3 regions of the Pseudoalteromonas sp. CuT4-3 genome follow, and region 1 is predicted to be linked to each of the others. Evidence: predicted binding sites of a transcription regulator. Region 1 holds the regulator's gene; each other region holds the start of a gene.
The links. Region 1 encodes LexA, which represses DNA repair genes until DNA is damaged. Its sites were predicted from a motif close to TACTGTATNNNNATACAGTA; they were not measured.
Positions count from the first base shown of each region.

Region 2: the regulator LexA is predicted to act here: its motif matches at 1,193-1,212, upstream of dinB (DNA polymerase IV).
Region 3: the regulator LexA is predicted to act here: its motif matches at 1,020-1,039, upstream of VOI46_RS10000 (SulA-like leucine-rich domain-containing protein).

Region 1 is NZ_CP142030.1:3,424,436-3,426,710, reverse strand. It holds gene VOI46_RS15900 (hypothetical protein) at 1-222, shown strand, start outside; gene VOI46_RS15895 (hotdog fold thioesterase) at 233-673, opposite strand; gene lexA (transcriptional repressor LexA) at 851-1,468, shown strand; gene coxB (cytochrome c oxidase subunit II) at 1,941-2,275, shown strand, end outside.
Region 2 is NZ_CP142030.1:793,854-796,128, forward strand. It holds gene VOI46_RS03565 (aldo/keto reductase) at 1-257, opposite strand, end outside; gene VOI46_RS03570 (thioesterase family protein) at 325-747, opposite strand; gene VOI46_RS03575 (hypothetical protein) at 902-1,078, shown strand; gene dinB (DNA polymerase IV) at 1,224-2,275, shown strand, end outside.
Region 3 is NZ_CP142030.1:2,194,505-2,196,779, reverse strand. It holds gene VOI46_RS10005 (YchJ family metal-binding protein) at 40-519, opposite strand; gene VOI46_RS10000 (SulA-like leucine-rich domain-containing protein) at 562-996, opposite strand; gene VOI46_RS09995 (sel1 repeat family protein) at 1,279-1,734, opposite strand; gene VOI46_RS09990 (NCS2 family permease) at 1,852-2,275, shown strand, end outside.

The sequences.
Region 1 (2,275 bases):
ACGCCAGACAAAGCAATCAACCACTTATGTGAATTAATAGAGTCGTGTTCACGTAATGCGCTTAAGCAGTGGCTAAGCTGTTCGCGCAGAACGTTTGATATAGGCTTTGAGTCGGGCACGTCACCTAAGTGTTTTAACCAAGCTCTACATGCAGATACACTGCTACGCATATCTGCCATTGGCGCTGGTATGGAAATAACGATTTACCCTATCGAAAAGTAGCCATAGTTGATTATTTGCGCTCGACAACCGCTGCGGTCATTTTTGATACGCAGCAAAGCTCGCCGCGGCTATTGGTTATTTTTATTTCCCATACAGAACTGCGCTTACCAATATGAAATGCACGAGTAACGGCGGTTAAAGTGCCATTTCGAGAGGCCTTTAAGTGGCTGGCGCTAATTTCCTGTCCAACACAATAAAATTTTGTAAAGTCCACGACAAAGTTAGCGGCGTAGCTTGCTACGGTTTCGGCAAGTACCACATTTGCGCCACCATGTACCATACCAATAGGATTATGATGCTCAGGAATAGCAGGCATGGTAGCCACTAGGTAATCATCTCCTATTTCGGTTATTTCTATGCCCATGGTTTTCATCAGCGTGCCTTGGCCGTTTATTCCCTCATCTAACTGTTTGCAAAGCTCTAATGTGATGGGTTGATGCCAAATACTCATAATTACTCCTTTATATTGAAAGCAAATTTATAGCATTTTAAATACTGAACGTCTGTAATTACCTAAAATTTATCCAAGTGCGGTGTATTTAGCTATTTTAAAGCACAATTTAAATTTGCGATTTTTATTTAACTGTATATACTCACAGTTAAATGTACTGTATGGAAAACCAGTTGTATGCGACCATTAACTAAACGCCAAGCTCAAATACTCGAACTAATAAAAGTTTTTATTAAAGACACTGGTATGCCTCCTACACGTGCCGAAATTGCGCAAACACTAGGTTTTAAAAGTGCCAATGCCGCAGAAGAGCACTTAAAAGCGCTTGCCAAAAAAGGTGTTATTAAAATGAAACCAGGCGCAAGCCGTGGTATTCAATTGGTTGAAGAAGAAGAGCCAGAGCAACTAGGCCTACCATTAATAGGTAGAGTTGCAGCGGGTTCGCCTATTTTGGCGCAAGAACATGTTGAGAGTCACTGTAAAATAGACCCACTTATGTTTAAACCAGCCGCCGACTTTTTACTGCGTGTTAACGGCATGAGTATGAAAGATATAGGTATTATGGATGGTGACTTGCTTGCCGTACACCGTACTCAAACAGCAGAAAACGGCCAAGTTGTGGTTGCGCGAGTAGATGAAGACGTAACCGTAAAACGCCTAGAAAAAGCAGGCCGAAAAGTATTATTACACGCCGAGAACGAAGAGTTTAAGCCAATTGAAGTAGACCTTGAAAACGAATCTTTTAATATTGAAGGGTTAGCCGTTGGCGTAATAAGAAATGCCGACTGGATGTAATTTTTAACTATTTTTAAGTAATATTTATAAATGCGCACTTTTAAGTGTGCATTTTTGTTTTAAAAACAGACCTTCCACCATCTCAAAGCGCCCTAAAATTATTTAGGCTGTAAACTTTTTTTCACTCATACTTTTATCTTCCTAGGCGTGTTACATCCCTTAATTTTGCTCGTATCTTGGCTGTTAAATAACAATTTAATACGCCGTCATTTAGTCAATTTTAAAATATCACTTGATTGTTTTTTATACTAAAACTTGCTTGTTGTACGTTTTTTAGCTAATCATTAATGTGCTGGACTAACAATAACTCACAGCTTTTTAGTTATGAGAACACACAATATACACAAACCTTTTGTTGTCCTAGCGATACCAATTAAAAATAAGATTGGTTAAAAAATAAAAATAACGAATTGGCGTTTAAGCCGTATGCCTCTTCGCTTTGCATTCGCAATAGCATCAAAGGAGCCGTCACATGGGTAAACTGACCTCTACCTTGTGGCTTGTGTTGATTATGTTCCCGCAGCAAGTGCTGGCTAATAGCCAATACAATATGCGCAAGGGCGTAACCGATATAAGTAATAATGTATATCAGCTACACATGACCATATTTTTAATATGTTGTGTGATTGGGGTGATAGTGTTCGCAATAATGTTTTGGGCACTGATTCATCACCGTAAATCTAAAGGGGCAGTTCCTGCCCAATTTCATGAAAGTACCAAAGTAGAAATTCTTTGGACTGCCATTCCGTTTGTTATTTTAATTGCCATGGCAATTCCTGCCACTAAAACCCTCATTGCGATGGAAGA
Region 2 (2,275 bases), 1.0 Mb from region 1:
GCCAATACAATATCACTGCGCTTTTGCGCATTGCGACTTAACCAGTTACCTATAATTTGCTCTGTTTTACCGTAGGTCTCTGGTGAAGGAGGAACGGCATACATTTCGGCAGTATCTATAAAATTAACGCCTTGTGCCAAGGCATAAGCTATTTGCTCATCGGCGTCTTGTTGGGTATTTTGTTTACCCCAAGTCATGCTGCCTAAGCATACTCTAGAAACATCAACACCGCTGCTGCCTAACGGACTGTATTGCATTTAAAATCCTTAAATTATATAAGATCTTGAGAGTGGATAATTAATACCAATTCGCAATAAAACCTAATTAAGCGAATTGATGTAGTGCCGATAGTAATGGCTCTGAAATAGCCGCTTTTTGTCCTGTTTTAAAGTCAAACATAACAACTTGAGAATAGCCTGTGGTAGTAATAGCTTGCTGAGCATGGCTAAATACAGAGTAATTCATCATAAAACGGTCGCTTTTTATATCTGAAATAGTAATACCTACGGTTAAAGTATCTGGGAAGGTCACTGGACGTTTATAGCGAATATTGTTTTCACTAATCACCGGGCCTATTCCACCTGGTTTTATCGTATCAAACTGATTTATTTTATTTAGAAAATCGATACGCGCAATTTCAAAATAACGCAAGTACACCACGTTGTTAACATGTTGTAGGGCGTCCATATCGGCCCATGCTACGGTGATATCGGTATGAATAGGGTGCTGATCTTTGAACCTTTGCATGTATGTGTACTCTTAGTTTTAAATGAATGAGATTATCAATATGGTGTTTGTAGCTCAAGACAATAAATGCCATGTTTTTTTATAAGATGATTGTACCTATTTATTTTTAGGACTACAGTTAAATAACACAGACAACACACACACGAGAACACACATGCAAAATATAATTAATTGGGCTTTAGCCAGTTTAGTTTTTATAGCGTCTTTTGCTTGCTATGCAATGGGTAATGCCTCCGGCGGCATAATGCTTTTAGCTGCGGGGTTTTTATTGGAGTTTGTTTTTTGGCTACATTACTTTAAAAAATCAAAGCGCTTTAAGCAGCCGTTTTAAAAATGCTGTTTAAAGCTTGCACGGTTTAACGCGCTAAACCTAGTAGCGCTTTTAACTTTAGCAAGTTAAACAGGCTTTAATGGACTTGCTTAATGAAAGTGAATCCTTAATAATGGCTGTATAAATAAACAGTTGTTATGTGGTAATGAAAAAGTTTATTCATATCGACATGGACTGCTTTTATGCAGCGGTTGAAATGCGCGATAACCCCAAACTTGCCAGTGTGCCTTTAGCGATTGGTGGCAATAGCCGTCGTGGTGTACTCTCTACAGCAAATTATATAGCGCGCGAATATGGTGTTCGCTCGGCTATGTCTAACTACCACGCTAAGCAATTATGCCCCGATTTAGTTATTGTGCCTGGGCGCATGGCGGTTTATAAAGAAATTTCTAACCAAATACGCGCTGTATTTAAACGCTACACCGATCAAATAGAGCCGCTGTCGCTTGATGAAGCTTACCTAGATGTAACCAACAGCACCGCATGCAAAGGCAGCGCAACGCTTATTGCTCAGCAAATTAGAGCAGATATTTATAACGATACCGGCCTTACTGCCTCTGCCGGAGTTGCCCCCATTAAGTTTATTGCCAAAATAGCCAGTGACGAAAATAAACCCAATGGCCAATTTGTGGTTTTACCGGGTGAAGTTGATGCGTTTTTAAATAATTTACCGCTGGGTAAAATCCCTGGAGTGGGCAAAGTAACCCTCGAAAAGCTTAATTTAAAAGGGTTGTACACAGGTAAAGACGTTCGCGAGAAAGGCGTTAATTGGATGCAGCAGCACGTGGGGAATTTTGGTGTATCGCTTTATCAAAAATGTGCTGGCGAATATATTGGTAAAGTAACCACTGAGCGAGTGCGTAAATCACTTAGTGTTGAACACACCTATGAATACAATAAAAATAGCTTACAAGAATGTTTAGATCAGTTACCTAAATTACTGGAAGAGCTAACGGCGCGCCTTAATAAGCAACAGCTACAAAATCGTATTAATAAGCTAAGTGTAAAAGTGAAGTTTGCAAACTTTGTTGTTACCTCTGCTGATCAAGCTCATCATCAATTAAATACTGCTATTTTTACTGAATTACTCTCTAAGGCGTATCAACGGGGTATGCAGCAACCAGTGCGTTTATTAGGTATTGGAGTGGGTGTTAAAAATGAACCTAATTTAAATTTGCAACTGAGTATTCTTGATTA
Region 3 (2,275 bases), 1.2 Mb from region 1:
AAATAAAAAGCTATTTTTATGCTAAGTGTTTAGCATTTTTTATACACTGTGACACTTTTTATATTTTTTACCGCTTGCACATGGGCAGAGGTCGTTTCTGGCAACTTTTATATCGGCGACCGGATTAATAATACCCTCTAAATAACGCCATTCACCGTCCTCTTTTATAAAGTCTGATTTCTCATCCAACTCACAATATAAGTTTTGGTAAAAATAATACGCGTTAAAGGCAACATAACCTCGCTCATCACTTTGCTGCGTATCGCGCACAACTAATTTTACAAAGCGGCAGCTATTGGCAAAGTCAGCAATTTCATTTACTGGGTTTTGTGCTTGTTTTTCTTTGGCGTAAGTTTTAAATACATAAGATGCATTTTTTAATGCATAAGCACTAAAGCGCGAACGCATTAGTTGCTCAGGTGTTGCTGGGGTTTTTATATCAAGATGATAAGGCTGGCAACAGTCACCATAATTAAGCTGACTGTTGCATAAGCAAGCGCTAGTACTGGTTACACTCATAAAATACTAATTAACATAAATTAAAAATGTATTTTACCAAGCTTATTGAGTAAGTGATATTGCTGTAGTGCTGGTTTTTTTAGTAAAGCAAAATAGCTTAGCGCTTCTTTTGTCTAAATTAAGCGATAAATTAATAAGCTGCTGCTCACTTACTATATCTGTCCACGTGATTATGGCTGCAAAGTTACCATTATGAAGTGCTGAATTAAGCACATACTCTAAATTTACTAAATGCTTTTGTCTTATTACAAGCAGTTTGCTGGTATCTATAGAGCAGCTATCTAACAAGGCTTTACTAGGCACATGGTCGGGCGCAATCAGTAAGGTCCACGCGTTAGAGCTATTGTATTGGTGCAACACTTTTAGCATCTCAAACGTAGCAGAAATTTCATCTTCTACTTTTATTAAGTTTACCGACTCACTTTCATCATGTTGTTGGTAGCTTTTAACGGTTCTTACGGTAATTGGCTGTAGCATAGGTCTCACTCACTGGGTTTATATACAGTACATGTATACAGTAGTTTATACAGTTGTTGTGTGCAAGCGTTTTTTGTTATTTTTTATACAGTTAATGGTTTTAAAAAATAAATAATAAAATAACACTTTAAAAACAGTGGGTTATAATTTAAGCCGTGTAAGTGAAAGCTGAGGGTGTTTGCAGTACTGTATAAAGTGTAGCAGTGTTATACAGTACTTAAGGGATGGCTATACAGTTATTTTAGTGTGTTTTACAGTGCTTAGCTGTTAGCTATACAGTAGTTAGTCATTTTTTGGAATTAAGTGGGCAAACTGAATTTGGTGGATTTGCTCATACAAACTGGCTGCATAGCATTGAGCGTCTTTAAGACGTTTGGTGTCGATATATTTTCTTAAATCATCTAAAGCAGCGGTTGCCGGTTCATAGCCTTGGCTGCTGGCTAAACTTAACCATGCTGCTGCGTGAAATACGCTTTTTGGTACGCCTTGGCCTTTGACAAAAAATAACCCTAAATAAAACTGGGCGCGATGATTTCCGGCCATTGCGGCAAGGCGCATCCACTTAGCTGCCAACGGTGCTTGGTTATGCTTTAAATAATACAGGGCTTTGTTAAGTGTTGTTTGCTCACTTACATCACTCTTGTTTTCAGCGCTGTGGTTTGTAGGCTGTGTTACAAAATCTAAAATATTGTTTAATTGCTGCTCTAAGTCTTGTCCGCTAGGCTGAGTCTTATTCATATATTTTCTTTTTTATAGTTTCTACGCCAACAGTTTAGTATATCGCAAGGTAAAATGTCCTGTTTATACTTAATTTTATGGTAAAATCACGTCACTTTTTACTATCACAAGTCTATTATGCTCGAAGCTCTATTTAAACTCCGCGAAAATAACTCCAATGTGCGACGCGAAAGCATTGCTGGAATCACTACTTTCATTACTATGGTTTACATTGTATTTGTAAACCCTGCAATGCTTGCGGAAGCAGGCATGGATCAAGGTGCTGCATTTGTTGCTACCTGTATTGCGGCTGCTATTGGCTGTTTTATTATGGGATTGTGGGCTAATTACCCTTTAGCACTTGCGCCGGGCATGGGTTTAAACGCATTTTTTACTTACGGTGTTGTACTGGGCATGGGTTATAGCTGGCAAGCTGCATTAGGTGCGGTATTTATGTCTGGTTGTATATTTTTAATATTAAGTTTGTTTAAGGTCAGAGAGTGGATAATTAATGCTATTCCTTTGGTTTTAAAGCAGGCTATTGCCACTGGTATTGGTGCGT